Regions from separate parts of the Enterobacter sp. UPMP701 genome, predicted to be linked through region 2. Evidence: predicted binding sites of a transcription regulator. Region 2 holds the regulator's gene; the other holds the start of a gene.
The links. Region 2 encodes LexA, which represses DNA repair genes until DNA is damaged. Its sites were predicted from a motif close to TNCTGTATGTACATACAGNA; they were not measured.
Positions count from the first base shown of each region.

Region 1: the regulator LexA is predicted to act here: its motif matches at 2,046-2,065, upstream of sulA (SOS-induced cell division inhibitor SulA).

Region 1 covers NZ_JBSKJN010000001.1:173,848-186,204, reverse strand. The annotation lists gene yccS (YccS family putative transporter) at 1-1,285, shown strand, start outside; gene ACWKXT_RS00800 (TfoX/Sxy family DNA transformation protein) at 1,242-1,868, opposite strand; gene sulA (SOS-induced cell division inhibitor SulA) at 2,086-2,595, shown strand; gene ompA (porin OmpA) at 2,950-4,005, shown strand; gene matP (macrodomain Ter protein MatP) at 4,069-4,521, opposite strand; gene ACWKXT_RS00780 (AAA family ATPase) at 4,708-6,468, shown strand; gene fabA (bifunctional 3-hydroxydecanoyl-ACP dehydratase/trans-2-decenoyl-ACP isomerase) at 6,537-7,055, shown strand; gene rmf (ribosome modulation factor) at 7,127-7,294, opposite strand; gene pqiC (membrane integrity-associated transporter subunit PqiC) at 7,551-8,117, opposite strand; gene pqiB (intermembrane transport protein PqiB) at 8,114-9,754, opposite strand; gene pqiA (membrane integrity-associated transporter subunit PqiA) at 9,759-11,012, opposite strand; gene ACWKXT_RS00750 (ABC transporter ATP-binding protein) at 11,026-12,357, opposite strand, start outside.
Region 2 covers NZ_JBSKJN010000011.1:68,394-80,750, forward strand. The annotation lists gene ACWKXT_RS19585 (cupin domain-containing protein) at 1-433, opposite strand, end outside; gene zur (zinc uptake transcriptional repressor Zur) at 549-1,061, shown strand; gene ACWKXT_RS19595 (CsbD family protein) at 1,110-1,319, opposite strand; gene dinF (MATE family efflux transporter DinF) at 1,440-2,777, opposite strand; gene lexA (transcriptional repressor LexA) at 2,841-3,449, opposite strand; gene ACWKXT_RS19610 (diacylglycerol kinase) at 3,558-3,926, opposite strand; gene plsB (glycerol-3-phosphate 1-O-acyltransferase PlsB) at 4,081-6,501, shown strand; gene gntU (gluconate transporter) at 6,619-7,959, opposite strand; gene gntK (gluconokinase) at 7,963-8,490, opposite strand; gene gntR (gluconate operon transcriptional repressor GntR) at 8,617-9,612, opposite strand; gene ACWKXT_RS19635 (pirin family protein) at 9,704-10,399, opposite strand; gene ACWKXT_RS19640 (oxidoreductase) at 10,523-11,560, opposite strand; gene yhhY (N-acetyltransferase) at 11,818-12,306, shown strand.

The sequences.
Region 1 (12,357 bases), on a different contig from region 2:
GCTGCGCACGCCCTATCAGCACGATCCGCGCTTTGAACGCGTATTCAGCCATCTTGATGCAGCGCTTGACCGCGTTCAGGCCAGCGGAACGTCGCCGGAACACATTAAGGCGCTGGGTTTTCTGCTCAATAACCTGCGGGCGATAGACGCTCAGCTGGCGACGATTGAGTCCGAGCAGGCGATGGCGCTACCGGGGAATGAAGTGGAGAACCAGCTTGCTGATGACAGTGTGCACAGCGTGAGCGATATGTGGCTCCGGTTGAGCCGCAACTTTACGCCGGAGTCGGCGCTGTTTCGCCATGCGGTGCGGATGTCCCTGGTGTTGTGCGTTGGGTACGCTTTTATCCAGATAACCGGTTTGCATCACGGCTACTGGATACTGCTGACCAGCCTGTTTGTCTGTCAGCCGAACTACAACGCCACCCGACACCGCCTTGCGCTGCGTATTATCGGTACGCTGGTCGGCGTCGCGATCGGCCTGCCGGTGCTCTATTTCGTGCCCTCCGTTGAAGGACAGCTGATCCTGATCGTGATCACCGGCGTGTTGTTCTTCGCGTTTCGCAACGTGCAGTACGCCCATGCCACGATGTTCATCACGCTGCTGGTTCTGCTCTGCTTTAACCTGCTGGGTGAAGGGTTTGAAGTCGCCCTGCCACGCGTGCTTGATACGCTGATAGGCTGTGCTATCGCCTGGGCTGCGGTCAGCTTTATCTGGCCAGACTGGCGTTTCCGCAATCTGCCGCGGGTGTTAGACAGGGCCATGAACGCCAACTGCCGATACCTGGATGCCATCCTTGAGCAGTATCATCAGGGCCGCGATAACCGTCTGGCTTACCGGATAGCCCGCCGGGATGCGCACAACAGCGATGCGGAGCTGGCTTCGGTGGTCTCTAACATGTCAACGGAGCCTCGCGCCACGGCAGAGATTCGTGAGACGGCTTTCCGACTGCTCTGCCTGAACCATACTTTCACCAGCTATATCTCCACGCTGGGTGCCCATCGTGAGAAACTAACCAACCCGGGCATCCTCAACCTGCTGGATGACGCGGTCTGTTATGTCGATGATGCACTGCACCACCGGCCCGCCGATGAACCTCGCGTGAGGCAGTCACTGGATGAGCTGACTCAACGTATTGCGCATCTTGAGCCCGGAAACGACAGCAAAGCGCCGCTGGTTCTACAGCAGATTGGCCTGCTTATCGCTCTGCTGCCAGAAATTTGCCGACTGCAACAGCAAATCGCTACCTGGAGGAGTGATTCTCCTGTGGCTCAGGCAGCGCATTAAACCACTCCGTCAACTCCCGGCGAATACCTGCCGGGAGTGCGGCCTCATGCAGTCCCTCAATGGCGCCTTCCAGTGCGAAGAGCACTTTAATACTGAGTGCATTATTTTTTGCCCGCATCTTCAGCCAGCTCTCCCTGGCGCCTAGCGCCCGCAGCGTCTCTTCATTAGTAATACCCGCTTCGAAGAGCAATACTTCCAGCTGAAAAGTCAGGTTTGGCAGATCTTTAAGACGGTTTCGCTGATGCCGCTGATAACGCTCTTTCCTTGCCGCATTGAGCGCGAATGAGGAGAGTTTTAGCAGACGCTCCCTGTCCTGCCACAGCCCGTCATCCACGCGATAGTAGTTGAGAAGCACCGGACGCCCCCGCTTCATCAGGGTCAAAAAAGAGGCTGCATTTTTGACACAGTATTTCGCGCTTTCTTCACAGGCACGGAGGTAGAGCTCTCCATCTGACACCATGGCAAAAACTGCATCATCCACTGCCAGGGTATAGCCGCCGAATAGCGCGCGATGGTGGATTTCACCCAGCGGCGAGAGGTATTCCTGGGATTTATAAATCCGTTCATAAGATATCTTTTTCATGATATTTCCCTTCAAAATCATAAAGTAACAACGAAATTTCTTACTAGCGGATCCGTTAGCAGGAAAATAGGCAACTTAGCGCAGTTGAGCAAGATGATTTTTCGAAGGGCATCAAGATTGAATGAATTTTGCGAGTCGCTTTCCGAAAATGAGGTTGATCTTTATGCATACAGGGGTTACTGTATATTCATACAGTAACTACAGGGCTGGAATGAATATGTACACTTCAGGCTATGCAAATCGCTTAACTTCTCTCACCTCAACCGCGGGCAATGTCGCGCAAAACGCCGTTGGGGGTGTTTCGACGGGGCTTATTAGTGAAGTGGTTTATCGTGAAGACCAGCCCCTGTTGACCCAACTCCTTCTGCTGCCGTTGTTACAGCAGCTTGGTCAGCAATCGCGCTGGCAGCTCTGGCTGACGCCACAGCAGAAACTGAGCCGTCAATGGGTTCAGTCTGCGGGCCTGCCGCTGACAAAGGTTATGCAGATCAACCAACTTTCCCCCTGTGACACCGTTGAGTCGATGATCCGGGCGTTACGTACGGGAAATTACAGCGTGGTGATCGGGTGGTTACCGGAAGAATTGACGGAAGAGGAACATTTTCGTCTGACCGAAGCGGCTGAAGAAGGGAATGCGATCGGGTTTATCATGCGCCCGGTTCGTGCAGATTCTTATCGCAGAGGACAACTTTCTGGGCTAAAAATTCACTCAAATTTGTATCACTGAGTGAAATTAAGATTTTTCCTGGAATTTTTTTTGACCGCAAGATGCGGTTTTAGTTCCCGGCCTCAAAATTGCGGCAAGGCTTGTCTGGTGCGGTTCTCCTTAATTTTATTGCACAAAATTCGTTCTAAAAATGTTAAATAATAGGTATACGGAACTTTTTTTTTCATATGCCTGACAGACTTCACACTTGTAAGTTTTCAGCTACGTTGTAGACTTTACATCGCTAGGGGTGCTCGGCCTAAGCCGAAGATATCGGTAGATTTATATTTGACCACGCCCCCCGGTGAAGGATTTAACCGTGATTCTCTCTTGAGACTTTCATGGCGAATTTTGGATGATAACGAGGCGCAAAAAATGAAAAAGACAGCTATCGCGATTGCAGTGGCACTGGCTGGCTTCGCTACCGTAGCGCAGGCCGCTCCGAAAGATAATACCTGGTATGCAGGTGGTAAACTGGGCTGGTCTCAGTTCCACGACACCGGCTGGTACAACAGCAGCCTGAACAATGATGGCCCTACTCACGAGAGCCAGCTTGGTGCAGGTGCGTTCGGTGGCTATCAGGTTAACCCGTATGTTGGTTTTGAAATGGGTTACGACTGGTTAGGTCGTATGCCATACAAAGGCGACAACGTAAACGGCGCTTTTAAAGCTCAAGGCGTACAGCTGACCGCTAAACTGGGTTACCCAGTAACTGACGATCTGGACGTGTACACCCGTCTGGGCGGCATGGTATGGCGTGCAGACTCCAGCAACAGCATCGCTGGCGACGACCATGACACCGGCGTTTCCCCAGTATTCGCTGGTGGCGTTGAGTGGGCTATGACCCGTGACATCGCTACCCGTCTGGAATACCAGTGGGTTAACAACATCGGTGATGGTGCTACCGTTGGCGTTCGTCCAGACAACGGCATGCTGAGCGTAGGTGTTTCCTACCGTTTCGGCCAGCAGGAAGATGCAGCACCAGTTGTTGCTCCAGCGCCGGCTCCAGCTCCAGAAGTACAGACCAAGCACTTCACTCTGAAGTCTGACGTTCTGTTCAACTTCAACAAAGCTACCCTGAAACCAGAAGGTCAGCAGGCACTGGATCAGCTGTACACCCAGCTGAGCAACCTGGATCCTAAAGACGGTTCTGTAGTGGTTCTGGGCTTCACCGACCGTATCGGTTCTGACGCTTACAACCAGAAACTGTCTGAGAAACGTGCTCAGTCTGTTGTTGATTACCTGATCTCTAAAGGTATCCCAGCTAACAAGATCTCCCCACGTGGTATGGGCGAATCTAACCCAGTTACTGGCAACACCTGTGACAACGTGAAAGCTCGCGCTGCACTGATCGACTGCCTGGCTCCAGATCGTCGCGTAGAGATCGAAGTTAAAGGCGTTAAAGACGTTGTAACTCAGCCAGCGGCATAAGTTATCGTCTTATAAAAAAACCCCGCCATGCGGGGTTTTTTATTGTCTGAAGAAAACAAAAATTTACTTTTTGCCCAGCAACGCCTGAAGGTCGTTTTTCAGCGATGACATCTGGTTGGCGTACTTCTCTTTATGTTCGGCATCTTCAATCAGCTGCACGATGGTTTCCGACAGGGTTTTGCCGCGTCGTTGCGCCAGACCGGCCAGACGCTGCCAGACCACGAACTCCAGGTCGATGGATTTTTTCCGGGTATGCTGATGCTCGGCATTAAAATGCCGTTTACGTCGCGCGCGGATAGTTTGCTTCATCCGGTTTAGCAACGCAGGATTAATGTGTTTCTCAATCCAGCCGTTTACCTGTACCGGTTCATTTTCGAGGGTCAGCAAAATATCCACGGCTTCTTGCGCAGCGCTGGCTTCGATATAGCAGGTGATCAGCTCCCCTTCACGGTGCTTTTTGACCAGGTACTTCCATTTCCAGCCGCTTTCGAGATTTTCCAGTTGTTGATATTTCATTGCGATCTCAGTGTTACCACGTAACTCTGTTCAGAATATCAGTTTTTTAGCAATCTGCTGAAAAGAAATCATATCCTGTGAGCGAATGCCACCTGTCTGCCTGTTGAAATTCCCAATCCTGCTTGGGTAGAGCACCCCGCTTACGGTATACTCCACGCTTTTACATCTGACTAAAAAACATCAACTTTGACGATTACGAAACTAGCATGGCGTGACCTTGTTCCGGATGCCGAGAGCTATCAGGAACTGTTTGCACAGCCAGATCTCGCAAAAGAACACGAATTCATCCTTAGCGATACGCAACCACGTTTGCATTATGCGCTGGAGCAGACGTTAAGCCCATGGGCGACCTCGCCTTTCATGCTGCTGAAAGCCCCGGAAGAAGCGGAATACCTGTCGCTGCTTGGGGATGCCATGCGCCAGCTGCGGCCGGAGGCGAACGCGGTCTTTGGCGGCCAGTATCGTATCGCCGGACATCATGTCACCTTTGAACCAGCGGAACAGTCCGACGGTCGTTTTGCTGCCACAGGCGAGGTGATTACCGCTAACTGGGTAGAGGCTGAACAACTCTTTGGCTGTCTGCGCCAGTTTAACGGTGAACTTACCCTGCAACCGGGTCTGGTACATCGCGCAAATGGCGGCGTACTCATCATCTCTCTGCGTACTCTGCTCGCGCAGCCGCTGTTGTGGATGCGCCTGAAAACGATCGTGAACCAGCAGCGCTTTGACTGGGTCGGTTACGATGAGTCTCGTCCTCTCCCTGTCTCCGTTCCGTCAATGCCGATGTCGCTGACTGTCGTTCTGACAGGTGACCGGGAATCGCTGGCGGACTTCCAGGAAATGGAGCCGGAACTGGCTGAGCAGGCGGTCTACAGCGAATACGAAGACAACATCCAGATTGCCGATGCGGACGACATGGCGCAGTGGTGCCAGTGGGTGATGACCGTCGCTGAGCGTTTTGCCTTGCCGACGCCAGCCGCCGACGCGTGGCCGGGTTTACTTCGTGAAGCGGTTCGCTATACCGGTGACCAGGAAACCTTGCCGCTCTGCCCGCTCTGGATCGGCAAGCAGCTGCGTGAGGTGGGCGTTATCAGCGGCCACGGTACGTTCTCTGGTGAACAGCTTACGCAGATGCTGGCACAGCGAGAGTGGCGCGAAGGCTATCTTGCTGACCGCATGCAGGATGAAATTCTGCTGGAACAAATTCTGGTCGAGACCGAAGGCGAACGCATCGGGCAGATTAACGCCCTCTCGGTGATCGAGTTTCCTGGCCATCCGCGCGCGTTCGGTGAACCGTCCCGTATCAGCTGCGTCGTGCATATTGGCGACGGCGAGTTTACCGATATTGAACGCAAAGCCGAGCTGGGGGGCAACATTCACGCCAAAGGCATGATGATCATGCAGGCGTTTTTGATGTCTGAGCTGCAGCTTGAGCAGCAAATCCCCTTCTCCGCCTCGCTGACATTTGAGCAGTCCTACAGCGAAGTCGATGGCGATAGCGCCTCTATGGCTGAGCTGTGCGCCTTAATCAGCGCCCTGGCGGACGTACCGATCAACCAGAACATCGCCATTACCGGCTCAGTCGATCAATTTGGTCGCGCTCAGCCCGTTGGCGGTCTCAACGAGAAAATTGAAGGTTTCTTCTCTATCTGTCAGCAGCGCGGTTTAAACGGCAAACAGGGTGTGATCATTCCGGCTCCCAACGTACGCCATTTAAGCCTGAGCCAGGATATTCTGGATGCAGTTGAACAGGAACAATTCGCCATCTGGGCCATCGAAGGGATCGAGGATGCGCTACCCTTACTGACAAACCTGGTCTGGGACGGCGAAGGTCAGACGACCCTGATGCAGACTATTCAGGAGCGTATTGCCCAGGCGACACAGCAGGATGCTCGCCATCGTTATCCATGGCCGTTACGCTGGCTGGGCTGGTTCAGTTCGAACTGATCGGACTTGTTCAGCGTACACGTGTTAGCTATCCTGCGTCCTTCACTAAAATAAGGCTTACTGAGAACATGGTAGATAAACGCGAATCCTATACAAAAGAAGATCTTCTTGCCTCTGGTCGCGGAGAACTGTTTGGCGCGAAAGGCCCGCAGTTACCGGCCCCCAATATGCTGATGATGGACCGTGTCGTGAAAATGACCGAAACCGGCGGCAACTTTGATAAGGGTTACGTAGAAGCAGAACTCGATATCAACCCGGACCTGTGGTTCTTCGGTTGCCACTTTATTGGCGATCCGGTAATGCCTGGCTGCCTGGGCCTCGATGCGATGTGGCAGCTGGTGGGCTTCTACCTCGGCTGGCTGGGCGGTGAAGGTAAAGGCCGCGCGCTGGGCGTCGGCGAAGTGAAATTCACGGGTCAGGTTCTGCCTACCGCGAAGAAAGTGACTTACCGTATTCACTTCAAGCGCATTGTTAACCGCCGTCTGATTATGGGCCTGGCGGATGGTGAAGTGCTGGTAGATGGTCGTCTGATCTATACCGCTAACGACCTGAAAGTGGGTCTGTTCCAGGACACTTCCGCGTTCTGATATCGCTTTAAGCGACCCCGGAAAGGCGAAACCTCCGCAGTGCGGAGGTTTCTTTTTTTAAAGAGACGTTATCAGGCTATGAGTGCCCTGTCGCCGATGGCTTCTCGCCAGCCTCCAAGCCATTGTGACCTTTGATTAATCGTCTGATAAGGACACATTTCTTTAGAACGTCCAGCGATGCCGGCCTGATAACCACGTTGATGAGCCCGTTCCAGGCGATCTCGTTTCTGTCTCTTCATGCCTCGTTTCCCTCATTCTTTTGTCTGGTGGAAAGAAAACAGTGTCTGCACCAGATGCGCAGGCACAGATAACGAATACCCCGAATTAGCCCCAGCGTCAACGTTCAAAATTCATACGGATGTCATATTTGTGAGCTAGCTGGAAGATCATTTGTACAAAAATTGTGATGCAGCACAAGTAACAGCCTGACGCCAAAACGAAAAAAAAACCGCAATCAGCATCAGGCCGGTTGCGGTTTTTGACGATGAATTTTACTTATGGCAGCCGGGAAATTTCCCTGGCGATGCTGGCTGATTCCTGCGCCCAACCCTGAGCCAGCACTTTCACCATGTCATCGTAGCCATCTTTTTGCTGCTTCAGCTCCAGATGGAAAGGACGCTTAATCAGCTGTCCCTGATGATTCAACAACCACTCGCCGCTGATGACCACGGCACCGTCATAACGGCCGTGGAAGCCCGTTACCGTGACGTTCAGCGTGTCCTGATCGCTTCCCAGAGGCTGGGAGGCGACAACCCAGCCCGGAAGCTGGCTGCTGAGATTCGCCACCAGCGTATTGCGTAACTGCTGATCCAGCGGGCTGGCCCACAGGTTGTTGTTGGCGATAACGTACTGTACATCGCTGGTCTGATAGACCACCCCGTTACCGGCCAGGTAATCTGGTACGGCGACCTGCTCGACCCACAGCAGACGGTTACCCTGCGAGGCGCTAGTTTGCGTAACCGCCTGCGTCACCAGCGGTAGCTGGTAGTAGCTTTTCGTTTCGCTCCCGGAACTACAGGCCGTGAGTACCATCGCTCCTGCAATCGCTAGCCATTTTTTCATTGTTTCGCCCTCTTCGGCTCAGGATCCTTTTTATCTTTCGCTTCGAACACCAGCGCATTGCTCTTCTCGTTGAGCGTTTTCAGAACCGGCTGCAGTTCGCGCAAGACCTGATCAAGACGCTGCATATCTGCCACCATCTTGTTGTACGCCGCCGAGCCAGGCTGGAAGCCCTGCATACTGCGGTTCAGTTCGCGCAGCGTTTTCTGCATATCCTGCGGCAGTTGCTGCATGCTCTGGTTGGCTGTGATCTTATTGATGCTGTCCAGCGTGGTCTGCAGGCGCTGCATTGTCGCCTGGCTTTGGTGTAGCGAACCTGTCGCGGCTTCAATCATTGGGTTCAGCGGCAGATTGTTAATCTTATCCAGCGTTTCCATGAGACGCTGCTGGATCTGGGCCAGACCGCTGCTCACCGTTGGGATAATCTTGTAACCACCGAATTCGCGCATACCGGTTATTGGGGGTGCCTTTGGATAGAAGTCCATATCGACATACAGAGCGCCGGTCACCAGGTTACCTGTTTTCAGCGAGCCGCGCAGGCCGCGATTCATCAGGTCGGTGATGTGCTCGCCGATATCCTGATTCTCACCCATCTGGTTGATCAAGCGCTCAGGCTCAATGCGGATCAGCACCGGAATACGGTAATCATCATCAAGCATCTGCTTAAGGCCAGGCACAAAGTAAGGCACTTGTCCCACCGTTCCCAGACGAATACCGCGGAACTCAACCGGCGCACCAGGCTGCAGGCCGCGAACAGAATCCTTAAAGAACATCAGGTAGTCGATGTGATCGGTATAGAGCGCATCCTGAATGCTTTTTTGATCGTCAAACAGCCTGAAAGCGGTTTTTTCGGCCACCGGCTGCCCCAGGTCCAGACCTTCCGGCACGTCAAAACTTACGCCACCGCCGAACAGCGTCGTCAGCGAGCCCATTTCAACACGCATGCCTGCCGAGGTCAGATCTACCGCGATACCGCTGTCTTTCCAGAAACGGACATTGCTGGTGACCAGACGATCGTTAGGCGCGTTGATAAACAGCTGATAGCTCATCGCTCTTTTCTGCGGATCAAACGTGCTTTTCTCTACCGAGCCCACGCGATAGCCGCGGAACAGCACCGGATCGCCCGCCGTGAGCTGACCCGCTTTTTTGCTGTCGAGGATCACGCGGATACCTTTTGCATCAGGCGGTGCCAGCGGCGGTGAATCCAGAAGCTGATATTGCCCCGGCTGGTTCCCTTTCGCACCCGGCTGCAGTTCAATATAAGCACCCGAGAGCAACGTTCCTAAGCCGCTGATCCCTTCACGGCCCACCTGCGGCTTGACCACCCAGAAAACAGAATCGCCATGCAGCAGTTTTTCCATACCGGCATTAAGGCGCGCCTTAATCTCCACATGGGTTAAATCGTCGGTTAAGGTAGCGCTTTCCACTACGCCCACGTCCACGCTACGACTTTTAATCGTCGTTTTACCGCCTTCAATCCCCTCGGCATTGGTGGTGATCAGCGTCACTTCCGGTCCCTGATGGCTGTAGTGATAAAACAGGATCCATGCACCGATCAGAGCGGTCACGATGGGGAAAATCCACACCGGCGACCAGTTTTTGACCTTCTGCACTTTCGCCTCTCCACTCTTATTTTCCATGCTCTTACTCTTCCTCATGGCTTGATTCAGGCTCACGATCCCACGATAAACGAGGGTCGAAGGTCATGGCCGCAAACATGGTCATAATCACGACCAGTGCAAACATTAAAGCCCCCATCGCGGGATAAATACTCATTAAACCGCCCATCCGCACCAGCGCAGAGAGGACGGCAATCACAAACACGTCAATCATTGACCAACGGCCAACAAACTCGACCACTTCGTAAATCAGGTGCATGCGTTCGCTGTCGCGTTTACCGTGGCCTTTTGCGTCCCAGCAGAGCCAGGCAATGGCGATCATTTTTAAGGTCGGTACCATAATACTGGCGATAAAGATTACGCCAGCAACCGGATACGACCCCTCCCCCCATAGCAAAATGACCCCGGCGAGGATCGTCGAGGGCATTTTGTCGCCAAGCAAATCGGTGATCATAATCGGCAGAATATTGGCCGGCAGATACAGCATGACGGACGTGACCAGCAGCGCCATCGTCCACTGCAGGCTATTTTTGCGACGTACATGACCTTTCGTTTCGCAGCGCGGGCAAACGTCGAGATCGGCGGGCAGCACGGCGGTACAGCACGGACAGGAACGCAGCCCCTGGCGGATACCCGGCACGCCAACCTTCACCGTCTGCGCAAGCGTCGGGGCCGGGGCGATATCGTCCCACGCCCAGCGCCTGTCCACGCACTGGAAGGCGCGCAGCTGCAGGACACAGTACAGACACCAGGGAATAAAGCTGCTGCCAATCCCCACGTCGCCGTACGCCATCAGCTTCACGAAACTGACCAGAATCCCCGCCAGAAAGATCTCGGCCATCCCCCAACTTTTGAGCTGAAAAAGAATACGCGCGAGCCTGATTTTAAGGGATGCGGGCATCCTGACGCGGTTGACCAGCAACAGGATGACCACCAGGCAAAACGCCGGGACTATCTGGACGAACAGCAGAAAAAAGGTGCCGAGGCTGGCGTAATCTTCCGAGAACATCACGCCCGGGATTTCGAGCAGATCCACCTGGCTTGTCATCCCCCCCACCTTCATATAGATGAAGGGGAAGAGATTGGAGAGCAGCAGCATGAACAATGCTGCCAGCGCGTAAGCGGTGGGACGCTGCCGCGGCGCGTCCCACTCGGTTGTCAACGTCGTGCCACAGCGGGGACACAGGGCTTTATGTCCGTGACCAAGCTCTGGCAACGCCACGAGCATATCGCATTGCGAGCATAATATATGCCTGTCGGCATGGTGCTGGTCACACATATGTTATCCCTGTTTATGCGCCGTTTTTCAGAGACTCAAGGTACTCCCAGCGCTCAAATGCTTCTTCCAGGGCTTTTTCAGCCGCGGACATTTCAGCCAGTACTTTCTGAGTATAGTCATGCGATTGGGTGAAGAATGACGCATCAGCAACCTGCGCTTGCAGATCCTCAAGCGCGGCCTCCAGCTCTTCAAGACGCTGGGGTAGCCCCTCCAGCTCGCGCTGCAGGTTATAGCTTAGTTTAGCCGAGGTTTTCTTGACTGTTTCTGCTTTTGTTACAGCAGGTTCAGAACTTGTTCTGGACTTTGACTGTTTCTGCGCCAGAGACTGGGACTGCTGCCCTTTTGCGTCGTGATAACCTCCCACGTACTGACCAATTCGCCCTTCACCTTCGAAGATCCAGCACTCGGTCACGGTGTTATCCACGAACTGACGATCGTGGCTAACCAGCATCACGGTCCCCTGATAACCGTCTATCAGCTCTTCGAGTAATTCCAGCGTTTCGACATCCAGATCGTTCGTCGGTTCATCGAGGATCAGCAGGTTGCTTGGTTTCAGGAACAGACGGGCCAGCAGAAGACGGTTACGCTCCCCGCCGGAGAGCGCGCGCACCGGCGTCATCGCACGTTTCGGGTGGAACAGGAAGTCCTGCAGGTAGCCCAGAACGTGACGCGGCTTGCCGTTCACCATCACTTCCTGTTTACCTTCCGCGAGGTTGTCCATCACGGTACGATCCGGGTCCAGCTCCGCGCGGTGCTGGTCAAAGTACGCCACTTCCAGCTTGGTGCCACAGTGAATGCGGCCGCTATCGGCCTGCAGCTGGCCCAGCATCAGCTTCAGCAGCGTGGTTTTGCCGCAGCCGTTCGGGCCAATCAGCGCAATTTTGTCGCCGCGCTGAACCTGCGCAGAGAAATCTTTCACCAGCACTTTGCCGTCAACCTGGTAGTTAACGTTTTCCATTTCGAAGACAATCTTGCCGGAGCGGGACGCCTCTTCCACCTGCATTTTGGCGCTACCCATCACTTCGCGGCGCTCGCTGCGCTCGCGACGCATCGCCTTCAGAGCGCGAACGCGGCCTTCGTTACGGGTACGGCGCGCCTTGATGCCCTGACGGATCCACACCTCTTCCTGCGCCAGTTTGCGGTCGAACTCGGCGTTCTGCAGCTCTTCCACGCGCAGGTTTTCTTCTTTCTCCAGCAGATAGGTATCGTAATCGCCAGGATAGGTGACCAGCTTGCCGCGATCGAGGTCAACAATACGGGTCGCCATATTGCGAATAAACGAACGGTCGTGCGAGATGAAGATGATGGTACCGCTGAAGGTTTTCAGGAACCCTTCCAGCCAGTC
Region 2 (12,357 bases):
CCCAGCGGTCCTCTCGCGTGGCGGCATAGACCGGGTTGAGCGGATAGTAGATGCGGTTGTGCTTCTTGTTGGCTTCCCCCACAACCAGCAACCGCACCTCTTCTTCCGTGTTGTTGATAAAGGTATGACTCACGCCAGTTCCGGCGGGAAAGCCCACGCTGTCTCCTGGTTCTAATTTCCATAAATAGCCATTAATCCAGGCTTCAGGATAGCCTTCAAGAACATAGATAAACTCTTCTTCGTCGCTTTCCGCATGGGGGTAGGACGTGCGACGCCCTGGCGGTAAACGCTCATGGTGAATGCCGATGCGCCTGAGGCCGAGGCTGCGAGCCAGCGGCGATCCGATGGAAAAAAGCTCGTTACTGTCGGGGTAGGTGGCGTCATCGGGCCCTTCTACGTCGCGCCAGTGCTTAATACAGTCTGGTTTTTTCATGGTGATATTCCCGGTTTGCGATGCGTCAGGTATAGCACAGCCTGGCGGATATCGGTGTTTTTGCCAGAACATGGTAAAGTGAGGGTTTTACGTCCCAGAACATCCGAGGTGCTATATGGATAAGTCCACAAAAGAGCTGTTAGCGCAGGCCGAAAAGCTGTGCGCGCAACGCAATGTGCGCCTGACTCCGCAGCGCCTTGAAGTCCTGCGTCTGATGAGCCTGCAGCAGGGTGCCATCAGCGCATATGACCTGCTCGACCTGCTCCGCGAAAGCGAGCCGCAGGCTAAACCGCCGACGGTATATCGCGCGCTGGATTTCCTGCTGGAACAAGGGTTTGTGCATAAAGTCGAATCCACAAACAGCTATGTGCTGTGCCACCTTTTCGATCAGCCAACGCATACATCGGCCATGTTTATCTGCGATCGTTGCGGCGTGGTTAAAGAAGAGGGAGCGGAAGGCGTAGAGGATATTATGCATACGCTGGCGGCAAAAATGGGTTTTGCCCTGCGTCATAACGTGATTGAAGCACACGGGTTGTGTTCAGCATGCGTTGAGGTGGAAGCCTGTCGGCATCAGGATGCGTGTCAGCACGACCACTCAATTCTGGTGAAGAAAAAGCCGCGTTAAGGGCAAAAGAAAAGGCGGCTTTAAGCCGCCTGTGTGGGTGATTCAGCGTTACCAGCGGTAGTCGTTGCGGGTTTCCCAGTCTTTGACTTCGTTTTCCGCCTGATCTTTCGCGTAGCCGTAACGTTCCTGAATTTTACCGACAAGCTGATCGCGTTTACCTTCAATGACGGTCATATCGTCATCAGTCAGCTTACCCCACTGTTCTTTCGCTTTACCTTTGAACTGCTTCCAGTTGCCGCCGATTTCGTCTTTATTCATCATCGTGTCCTCTTAGTTAAGCGTCGGGTCGTAACGTCCGTTACGTTCTTTTCTGCTGGACGTAATAATTATTGTAGTTAAGGATTCGGCAGTTGATTTCATATTCGGAATCTTTAACCGTCACGATATATCGTAACGGGATGGAAGCCAGGTATTATTTTGCCAGTGACGATGCCAGATAAAGGCAAGCGACAGGCCGCGCAGGGAGAGGAATACCGCAAGCGCCAGCCACAAACCGTGATTACCCAGCCAGGGAAGCGTCAGCAGCGTCAGACCAAACCCCGCCGCCGCGATCGCCATACTGTTGCGCATTTCCGCGCCGCGCGTTGCACCGATAAACATGCCGTCCAGCAGATAACACCAGACGCCTACCACCGGCAAAATCACCTGCCAGACGATGTAGTGGCCCGCAAGTTCGCGTAAAGACGGGAGCGAAGTGAGTAATGCAATAATGTCGCGACCAAAGCAGGCGTAAATCAGTGCGAACGCCAGCGCGACCAGGCCCGACTGACGGCACGCCGCGCGCCATACCTCACGAAGCTGGCCGCTTTCACGCGCACCGTACGCCTGCCCTGAATGGGCCTCAACGGCATAGGCGAAGCCGTCCAGCGCGTAGGCGGTAAACGTCAGCAATGTCATCAGGACCGCATTCACCGCGACAATCTCTGGCCCAAGACGGGCGCCAAAAACCGTCAACGCGCCAAAACAGAGCTGTAGCAGAAGCGAGCGCAGCATGATGTCACGGTTGAGCGCCAGCAGTTTACGGATATTGCCGCGCCATGCGGTTTTCATCATGACAAGGGATATCCCGCGCAGAGCCAGCACGCGCCAGACCATCCACAGCCCAATGAATAAGGTTCCGTATTCGGCAATCGCCGTCGCCAGTGCCGCCCCGCGCACGTCCATACACAGGCCTATCACCAGCCAGAGATCGAGCGCAATGTTGAGAAGGTTTCCCACGACCAGCAAAATCACGGGCGCACGGGCGTACTGCACCCCCAGTAGCCACCCAAGCAGAACGAGATTAGCCAGCGAGGCAGGCGCACTGAGCCAACGGATTTCGAGGAAGCGTCGCGCCTGCTCCAGCACAGCCTCGCTGCCGCCAACAATATGGAGCGCAAGGTCTATCAGAGGCGTGCGCAGTAAAACAATCAGCGCCCCCGCGCCAAGCGCCAGAATCAACGGCTGCACCAGCGCGCGAGCCAGGCGTAACGGGTCTTTTGCACCATACGCCTGTGCCGTGAGCCCGGTGGTACTCATCCGCAAAAAGAGCAGCAGCATAAACAGGAAGCTGGTTGCGGTTGCACCAATCGCCACGCCGCCAAGATAAACAGGGGAATCGAGATGACCAATAACGGCCGTGTCGACCAGCCCCAGCAAGGGCACGGTGATATTGGAAAAAATCATCGGCAGGGCAAGACGCCACAATGCCTTATCAGATGCCGTCAGCAGTGACATGAGAAATACCGGGAAGGGTAAATGAAGCAGGCTACAGCTGAACTGTAGCCTGTCAGAAAGAGATTACAGCCATTCACCGTTACGAATCACGCCAACAGCCAGACCTTCAATAGAGAAGCTCTGTTCGCGGAGATCGACCACAATCGGAGTGAATTCGCTGTTTTCGGGCAGCAACTGAACAGTGTTACCCTGTTTTTTCAAACGCTTAACGGTGACTTCATCATCAATACGCGCGACCACCACCTGGCCGTTACGTACATCCTGCGTTTTGTGAACGGCCAGCAGATCGCCGTCCAGGATACCGATGTCTTTCATGGACATCCCGCTGACACGCAGCAGGAAATCAGCACTCGGTTTGAACATGCCAGGATCGACCTGGTAGTGACCTTCTATATGCTGTTGTGCCAGCAGCGGTTCACCTGCAGCAACACGGCCTATCAGCGGAATGCCCGTCTCTTCTTCCACCAGCAGGCGGATACCACGCGACGCGCCTGACACAATCTCAATCACACCCTTACGCGCCAGCGCTTTCAGGTGTTCCTCGGCAGCATTCGGAGAACGGAAGCCCAGACGCTGAGCGATTTCCGCACGCGTGGGTGGCATACCCGTCTGGCCGATATGATCCCGAATGAGATCAAACACCTCTTGCTGCCTGGTCGTTAATGCTTTCATTCCGCCCCCTGGGTGTATATACAGTTATGCTGTGAGTATATACAGTCAAAGGCGATTTTGGAACCAAAAACTGCACAAAAAACCAGGGACTTAATTATTCCTCGAGGCTCATCGGAAATGTGACCAAAGCAGCGTGACCCAGGTAATGGCTGCGGTGATAATCGCCAGCAGGACAGCGGCGGAGCCCATATCTTTCGCGCGGCCAGAGAGCTCGTGAAAATCAGAGCCGATCCGGTCGACCACGGCCTCAATAGCGCTATTGAGAATTTCCACTATCATCACCAGAAGTACGGAACCGATGAGAAGCACGCGGGTAATGGCATCTACATCAAGGAAACAGGCGATGATAACCGCGACGATAGCGGCGACCCCTTCCTGGCGAAAAGCAGCTTCATTAACCCAGGCGGCACGGAAACCTTTCCATGAATAGCCGGCAGCTTTGATGATACGCGTTAACCCAGTGGTATTATTGGCCATTAAAAGAACCTTTTTTGAAAAAGAGCGTCAGTAACAGAAGGCGTAGCGCGTTTCGCTGCCGCCTGAAGTATGACGGGTAACAACAGAAATTTTGCGCGCTTTCTGTTATCCTTGCGCCGCAATTGCATTATTAACCAGAGGCTTTACATCGTTTATGTCCGGCTGGCCACGAATTTACTACAAATTACTTAATTTACCATTAAGCATACTGGTAAAAAGCAAGTCTATCCCAGCAGAACCCGCGCTGGAACTGGGGCTCGATACGTCGCGCCCTATTATGTATGTTTTGCCTTATAACTCGAAGGCAGACCTGCTGACGCTTCGCGCCCAGTGTCTGGCGCATGATTTACCCGACCCGCTTGAACCGCTGGAAGTTGACGGTACTTTGCTGCCGCGCTACGTGTTCATTCACGGCGGGCCGCGCGTGTTTACCTATTACACGCCGAAAGAAGAGTCCATCAAGCTGTTCCACGACTATCTCGACCTGCACCGCAGCAATCCTGACCTGGATGTGCAGATGGTGCCGGTATCGGTAATGTTTGGCCGCCGTCCGGGCCGCGAAAAAGGCGAAGAGAACCCGCCGCTGCGCATGCTTAACGGCATCCAGAAGTTCTTCGCTGTCTCCTGGCTGGGACGCGACAGCTTTGTGCGTTTCTCCCCTTCCGTTTCGCTGCGCCGAATGGCGGACGAGCACGGCACCGATAAGATCATCGCGCAAAAACTGGCGCGCGTGGCGCGTATGCACTTCGCCCGTCAGCGTCTGGCGGCCGTAGGGCCGCGCCTCCCGGCGCGTCAGGACCTCTTCAACAAGCTGCTGGCCTCTAAAGCGATTGCCCGCGCCGTTGAAGACGAAGCGCGCAGCAAGAAAATTTCGCATGAGAAAGCCCAGCAGAACGCCATTGCGCTGATGGAAGAGATCGCAGCGAACTTCTCTTACGAGATGATTCGTCTTTCCGATCGTATTCTCGGCTTTACCTGGAACCGCCTGTATCAGGGTATCAACGTGCATAACGCTGAGCGTGTACGTCAGCTGGCGCACGATGGCCATGAGATTGTCTATGTGCCCTGCCACCGCAGCCACATGGACTACCTGCTTCTCTCCTACGTGCTTTATCACCAGGGGCTGGTACCGCCGCATATCGCTGCCGGTATTAACCTGAACTTCTGGCCAGCAGGTCCGATTTTCCGCCGTCTGGGTGCGTTCTTTATTCGCCGTACCTTTAAGGGCAACAAACTCTACTCCACGGTGTTCCGCGAGTATCTGGGTGAACTGTTCAGCCGCGGCTATTCCGTAGAGTACTTCGTGGAGGGCGGTCGTTCCCGTACCGGTCGTCTGCTCGATCCGAAGACCGGCACGCTGTCGATGACCATCCAGGCGATGCTGCGCGGCGGTACGCGCCCGATCACGCTTGTGCCGATCTATATAGGCTATGAGCACGTGATGGAAGTGGGCACCTACGCGAAAGAGTTGCGCGGCGCGACCAAAGAGAAAGAGAGCCTGCCGCAGATGCTGCGCGGCCTGAGCAAGCTACGTAACCTGGGCCAGGGCTACGTCAACTTTGGCGAGCCAATGCCGCTGATGACGTATCTGAACCATCACGTTCCGGAGTGGCGCGAATCCATCGACCCTATCGAAGCGGTTCGTCCGGCCTGGCTGACGCCAACGGTGAACGGCATCGCGTCCGAACTGATGGTGCGTATTAACAACGCCGGTGCGGCTAACGCCATGAACCTGTGCTGTACGGCGCTGCTGGCTTCCCGTCAGCGCTCCCTGACCCGTGAACAGCTCACGGAGCAGCTGGACTGCTACCTGGACATGATGCGCAATGTGCCGTACTCGGTTGATTCTACAGCGCCTTCTGCTACTGCCAGCGAGCTTATCGAACACGCGTTGCAGATGAACAAGTTTGAAGTCGAGAAGGACACGATCGGCGACATCATCATCCTGCCGCGCGAGCAGGCCGTGCTGATGACGTACTATCGCAACAACATCGCCCACATGCTGATGCTGCCGTCGCTTATGGCGGCCATTATCACCCAGCATCGCCGCATCTCACGTCTGGAGCTGTTGCGCCACGTTGAGACGCTCTACCCGATGCTGAAAGCGGAGCTGTTCCTGCGCTGGAGTAAGGATGAGCTGGCAGTCGAGCTGGATAAACTGACGGAAGAGCTGCGCCGTCAGGGGCTGATCACCGTTGCGAACGACGAGCTGCACATCAATCCGTCACGCTCCCGCACCCTGCAACTGCTGGCGGCCGGTGCGCGCGAAACGCTGCAGCGCTACGCCATTACGTTCTGGCTGCTGAGCGCGAACCCGTCGATCAACCGCGGCACGCTGGAGAAAGAGAGCCGGACGCTGGCACAGCGCCTGTCCGTTCTGCACGGCATTAACGCCCCTGAATTCTTCGACAAGGCGGTATTCAGCTCGCTGGTGCTGACGCTGCGTGACGAAGGCTTCATCAGCGATACGGGCGATGCCGAGCCGGAAGAGACGCTGAAGGTTTACCAGATGCTGGCTGAGCTGATCACGTCGGATGTGCGTTTGACGATTGAAAGCGCGACGCAGGGCGACTGATGTGAAAAAGCCGGGTGGTGATTTCACCTTGCCCGGCTGATGTTCTGCATAACAAAAAGGCCCGGTAAGCGCTAACGCTACCGGGCCTTATTTTTTTGTCTTGTTAAATCACCGCAATCAGCTTAGCAGCGTAAAGGCAATCATCCCGACAATCGCACCCGTCGTGCCCAGGATGGTTTCCATCAGCGTCCAGGTTTTCAGGGTTTGCGCTTCGGTCGCACCGGTAAACTTCCCGAACAGCCAGAAGCCAGCGTCGTTAACGTGCGAGACCACAATTGAGCCGCCCGCGATACAGATAGACAGCGCGGCCATCTGTGCACCAGAGTAGTTCAGCTGTTCAATTACCGGCATCACCAGACCCACGGCGGTTAAGCACGCCACGGTTGCGGAACCCTGGATGATACGCACCGCCGCAGCCAGCACGAAGCAGGTGACCGCAATCGGCAGACCCATCCCGGTCAGCGCTTCGCCCAGAGCCGGGCCCACGCCGGAATCCACCAGCACCTGCTTGAACACGCCGCCTGCGCCGATCACCAGCAGGATAATACCCGCTGGCTGCAGCGCCGCGCCGCAGATCTCCATCACGCGGTCTTTTGGCATGCCCTGACGCATCGCCAGGCCATAAATCGCCACCAGACACGCCACGAGGATCGCGGTGAACGGATGGCCGATAAATTCAAACCATTCGTACGCGGTAGAACCGACCGGCACAAAGCGCGCGGCGATGGTTTTCAGGCCAACCAGCACCAGCGGCAGCAGGATCAAAGAAAGGCTGAACCCGAAGGACGGCATTTTGCCTTCGCCAAGGTGCGGCTCAGTGATGTCGTCAGGAATGTGCAGTTCAACGTAACGGCTGATGAAGTTGCCCCACAGCGGACCGGCGATAATCATTCCCGGTATCGCGGCGCACAGGCCAATCAGGATCATCCAGCCAAAGTCGGCATGCATCTGGGAAGCCAGCAGCATCGGCGCGGGCCCGGGCAGCAGAAACGCTGCCGCCGCCGCCACGCCCGCAAACAGCGGAATCACCAGCTTCACGAGGTTAGTGCCAGTATGGCGCGCCATAGAGAACGCGACGCTGATCAGCAACACAACCGCCACTTCGAAGAACAGCGGCAGCGCGCAAATCAGACCAGCCAGACCGATCGCGTAGTGCGCGCGGCTGTGCCCGAAGGATTTGAGCATTTTGACGGCAATCTGGTCGACCGCGCCCGTCTCATGCAAAATCTTGCCAAACATCGCGCCAAGCGCGACCACAATCGCCAGGAAGCCCAGCGTGCCTCCCATCCCTTTTTCCATTGTCGCGGCGATCTTGTCGAGCGGCATGCCGGAAAAGAGACCTGCACCAATAGAAACCACCATCAAAGCAACGAAGGCGTGCATACGCGCCTTCATCACTAAAAACAGCAGCAGCAATACCGAACCCACTGCTGTCAACACTAGCGTTAATGTACTCAAAACTTACTGCCTTTTATTAATGACCTCGATGGTGCTGGCAACAACACCCTCCAGTGACTGATCGATATCAACCACTAAGACGTCTTTCTCATCTTCACCCGGCTCCTGCAGCGCGTCGAACTGCGTGACCAGCATCTGGGTTTTGAAGAAGTGACCTTTACGCGCCTTCAGACGGCTTTCAATCACTTCGAAATCGCCCTTCAGGTAGATGAAGGAGAGATTTGGGTTGCCGTCGCGCAGCAGGTCGCGGTAGGTTTTTTTCAGCGCGGAGCAAACAATCAGGGAAACTTTGTTGGTACGCTGCATCGCAAAGGCGGCATCGTTCAGCGCCTGCAACCACGGTTTGCGGTCGTCGTCGTTCAGCGGTTCGCCGGAGGCCATTTTCATGATGTTGCTGCGGGGATGGAGGAAGTCACCATCAAGAAACGCAGCCTGAAGTTGATGCGCCACTTCGCTCGCCACGGCAGATTTACCGCTACCGGACACGCCCATCAGGACGTAAACGTGGTGATCGTGATTAGTCGTGCTCAAAGGGTGTCCCTCAGTCAATTGTTACGGGTAACAGTTATCGGTAACATTGTCCTGCCGGGGCAAAAGAGAAGCAATATCCAAACGTGCGCGAAGTGAATAAGTGTGACCTACTTCAAACTTGTCAGCTCAAATAGATCCACCCGGTGACAAGGTGAAACCTAAATCTAACATTTTAGGGGTAACCGTTTCGCCACGAATACGCGCCAGCAGGCGTTCTGCGCCAATGCGGCCCATGCGTTCACGCGGTGTCAGAACGCTCGCCAGACGCGGCTCCATCACCTGGCCAATATCGTGGCCGTGGAAGCCGGCAATCGCCATATCCTCAGGGATCTTCAACCCCAGACGCTGGCATTCGAACGCTGCACCGACCGCAAGGTCATCGTTGGTACAGAAAATACCGTCCAGTTGCGGATACTCGCGTCGTGCCTGACGCATCAGCTCAATACCCGAGGTGTAAGATGAGGACTGCTCCACCATCACGCTGTACGGGGTTAAGTTCGCGTCGAGCATCGCCTGCTCGTATCCCTTCTGTTTGATGATAGTACGTTCATCAAGACGCGCACCCAGATAGGCAATATGACGATGACCGCGTGCAATGATGGCTGCCGTCATCTGCCGCGCCGCTTCGAAGTTATCAAACCCCACGGCGATGTCGAGGCACGGCGACTGGCTGTCCATCAGTTCCACCACCGGGATACCGGCCACCTCAATCATTTTGAGCGTACGGGCGGTGTGGGTACGTTCGGTTAAAATCAGGCCGTCGATGTTCCAGGAAAGCATCGATTCAAGACGTTCCTCTTCCAGTTCCGGCTTGTACCCATAGTGGGCGAGCATGGTCTGATAACCAAAAGCATCGGTGACGCTTTCAATACCGCGCAGAACTTCGGCAAAAACCTGGTTGGTCAGGGAAGGAAGCAGGACACCCACCGCACGGCTGGTCGCATTAGAGAGAATATCGGGCGCGCGGTTAGGGATATAACCCAGTTCATCAAGAGCTGCGGCAATCTTGCCACGCAACGCCACGGAAACCTGTTCCGGGTTACGTAAAAAGCGGCTGACCGTCATTTTGGTCACACCGACGCGATCGGCGACATCCTGAAGTACGGGGCGTTTCTTTTTCATCGTCCTGAGAAATCTTGAAGTGAGAGATTTGCTCAGTTTATCACGGACAAAGCTCAACCTTCCCCGTTTAAAGGGAAGGTTGAGAAATTATTTAGACCGGAGGCAGGTCAAACAGCAGAATTTCGCTTTCGCTGTCCGCATGCACGGAGAGCGCCTGCTCATCCCAGATTGCCAGGCCATCGGCGGTTGTCGCTTTGGTGCCGTTGATGGACACTTCACCTTTCACCACCTGGATCCAGACGCGGCGGTTGGCGGCAATCTGGTGTACAGACTGTTCATCTTTCGCCAGCGCCCAGCGGTACAACTCCATATCCTGATGCACTTTCAGGGAACCTTCACGCGCATCCGGTGACAGCACCAGCTGTTTGCCCTGTTTCGCGTCGAAGCGGCGCTGTTCGTAGCGTGGCGTGATGCCGGTCTCTTCTGGAATGATCCAGATTTGATACAGGTGCAGTTTTTCCGTTTTGCTCGGGTTGTACTCGGAGTGACGCACCCCGGTACCCGCGCTCATAATCTGGAACTCGCCCGCCGGAACCTGCTCTTTGTTGCCCATGCTGTCCTGGTGCTCAACCGCCCCTTCCAGAACATAGGTCAGGATTTCCATGTCTTTGTGCGGGTGGGTACCGAAGCCCTGGCCTGCATCAATCACGTCGTCGTTAATCACGCGCAGTGCAGAAAAGCCCATGAAGTTCGGGTCGTAGTAGTCGGCAAACGAGAATGAATGCCATGAGTCCAGCCAGCCATGATTCGCGTGACCACGTTCGTTTGCTTTGCGTAAGTAGATCATTGTTTTCACCCTCAGTTCGTTTCGATGGAGTAAGTGTGGACGCAAACCGCCTGGGATCATAGAGGGTGAAAATTGACTCCTCTGTTCAAAAATTATGAACAAGCGCAGAGGAGCCGTTTTTGCTTATTTCGCGAGGGTTACCGTGGCAGGAGACGCCTGCTCGAAGGCCCGTTCAAGGATTTCCAGGTTGGTCAGAACGTCAGATTCCTTGACGTAATTCGGCGCGCCGTTGGTGAGGGTTTCATACAGCGCATCGTAGACGCGTCCATAGTCGCCAATTTCCGGTTTCAGCTCTTCTTTGACCGTCACGCCCTCATCGTTCATGTACTCCAGCACGCCCACGGAATCATCCGCCGCAAAGCCCTGTTCGCCCGGCATGATGTTGGCCTTCAGACTGGTCTCCTGCTGGTCAATGCCGTACTTAATGAACGAGCCTCGGGTGCCGTGAACGATAAATTTCGGATAGTCGATTTTCACCAGATGGCTGGTTTTGACGATGGCTTTCAGGTCACCGTAGAACAGCTGCGTTTCAAAGGTGTCGTCCGGGTTGGCTTTATTGCGCAGGCTGCGGATGTCATACGCCACGTGGTCCGGTCGGCCAAACAGGGAGATGATTTGGTCCATGGTGTGTACGCCCAGACCATAGAACGAGCCGTCCTGCGGCAGGCCGGGTTGGGTCTCCGCCACCGGGCGGTAGTAATCGAAGTGGCTTTCAATTTCCACGATCTCGCCCAGCTTGCCGCTCTCAATCGCCTTTTTCGCCGTCAGGAAGCAGCTGTCAAAGCGACGGTTCTGATACGGCGTGACGGTCAGCCCCTTGCTCTTTGCCAGCGCGAACAGTTCTTTCGCTTCGGCGATGGTAGGGGTGAACGGCTTTTCAACCAGCACGTTTTTGCCCGCTTCGAGCGCGCGTTTCGCATAGTCAAAATGGCTGTCAGCGTGGGTACAGACGACGACAAGTTTGACCTGCGGATCCCCCAGCACCTCGTCGAGATCGCTGGTGAAATGAATATGGGAATACTGCGGAGATTGCTCTTCCGGCTTCGCGCGGCGGCGGTAGATGTGAGCGACGTGCCAGGTCTCTTTACGGTAGAGAACATACGGAAGGTGGTAACGCGTGGTGCTTTTGCCAAATCCAATAAATGCGCAATGTAGTGTCATGGCTCAGTCCTTTTGGAAGGTTACTGAGTCTAACCATAACAAAAAAAAAGCCAGCGAGAAGCTGGCTAAAGTAATACTGGAAGCAATGTGAGCAATGTCGTGCTTTCAGGTTCCCGTAGGAGGTCTTCCTGAATGCAAAGCAATAATAATCATTCTCATTCGCACTTGTCCAACACTTTTTGCAAAAAATAGCGGTTGACTCAAATTTTAAAGTCATTGATGTTGGAAGGGACTTTTAACCGACTGAGGAACAAGGAATGAGTGAGATAGTGATACGCCACGCTGAACCGAGAGATTACGACGCCATTCGTCAGATCCACGCCCAGCCGGAGGTGTACCACAACACGCTACAGGTTCCTCATCCCTCAGAGCAAATGTGGCAGGAACGGCTAACCGACCAGCCCGGCATCAAGCAGCTGGTCGCCTGCATCGACGATACCGTCGCCGGGCACCTGTGCATTGCTGTCGCACAACGCCCGCGCCGCAGCCATGTGGCTGATTTTGGGATTTGTGTCGGCGCGCAGTGGCAAAACCGGGGCGTCGCCAGCGCGCTAATGCGCACCATGATTGATATGTGCGATAACTGGCTGCGCGTTGACCGCATTGAGCTGACGGTGTTTGTCGATAACGAACCGGCGATTGCGGTGTACAAAAAACACGGGTTCGAAATCGAAGGCACCGGTAAACGCTATGCACTGCGCAACGGCGAGTATGTGGATGCGTATTACATGGCGCGAATGAAGTGACACACACCCCTCACCCCGGCCCTCTCCCCATAGGGGCGAGGGAGAAAAGAC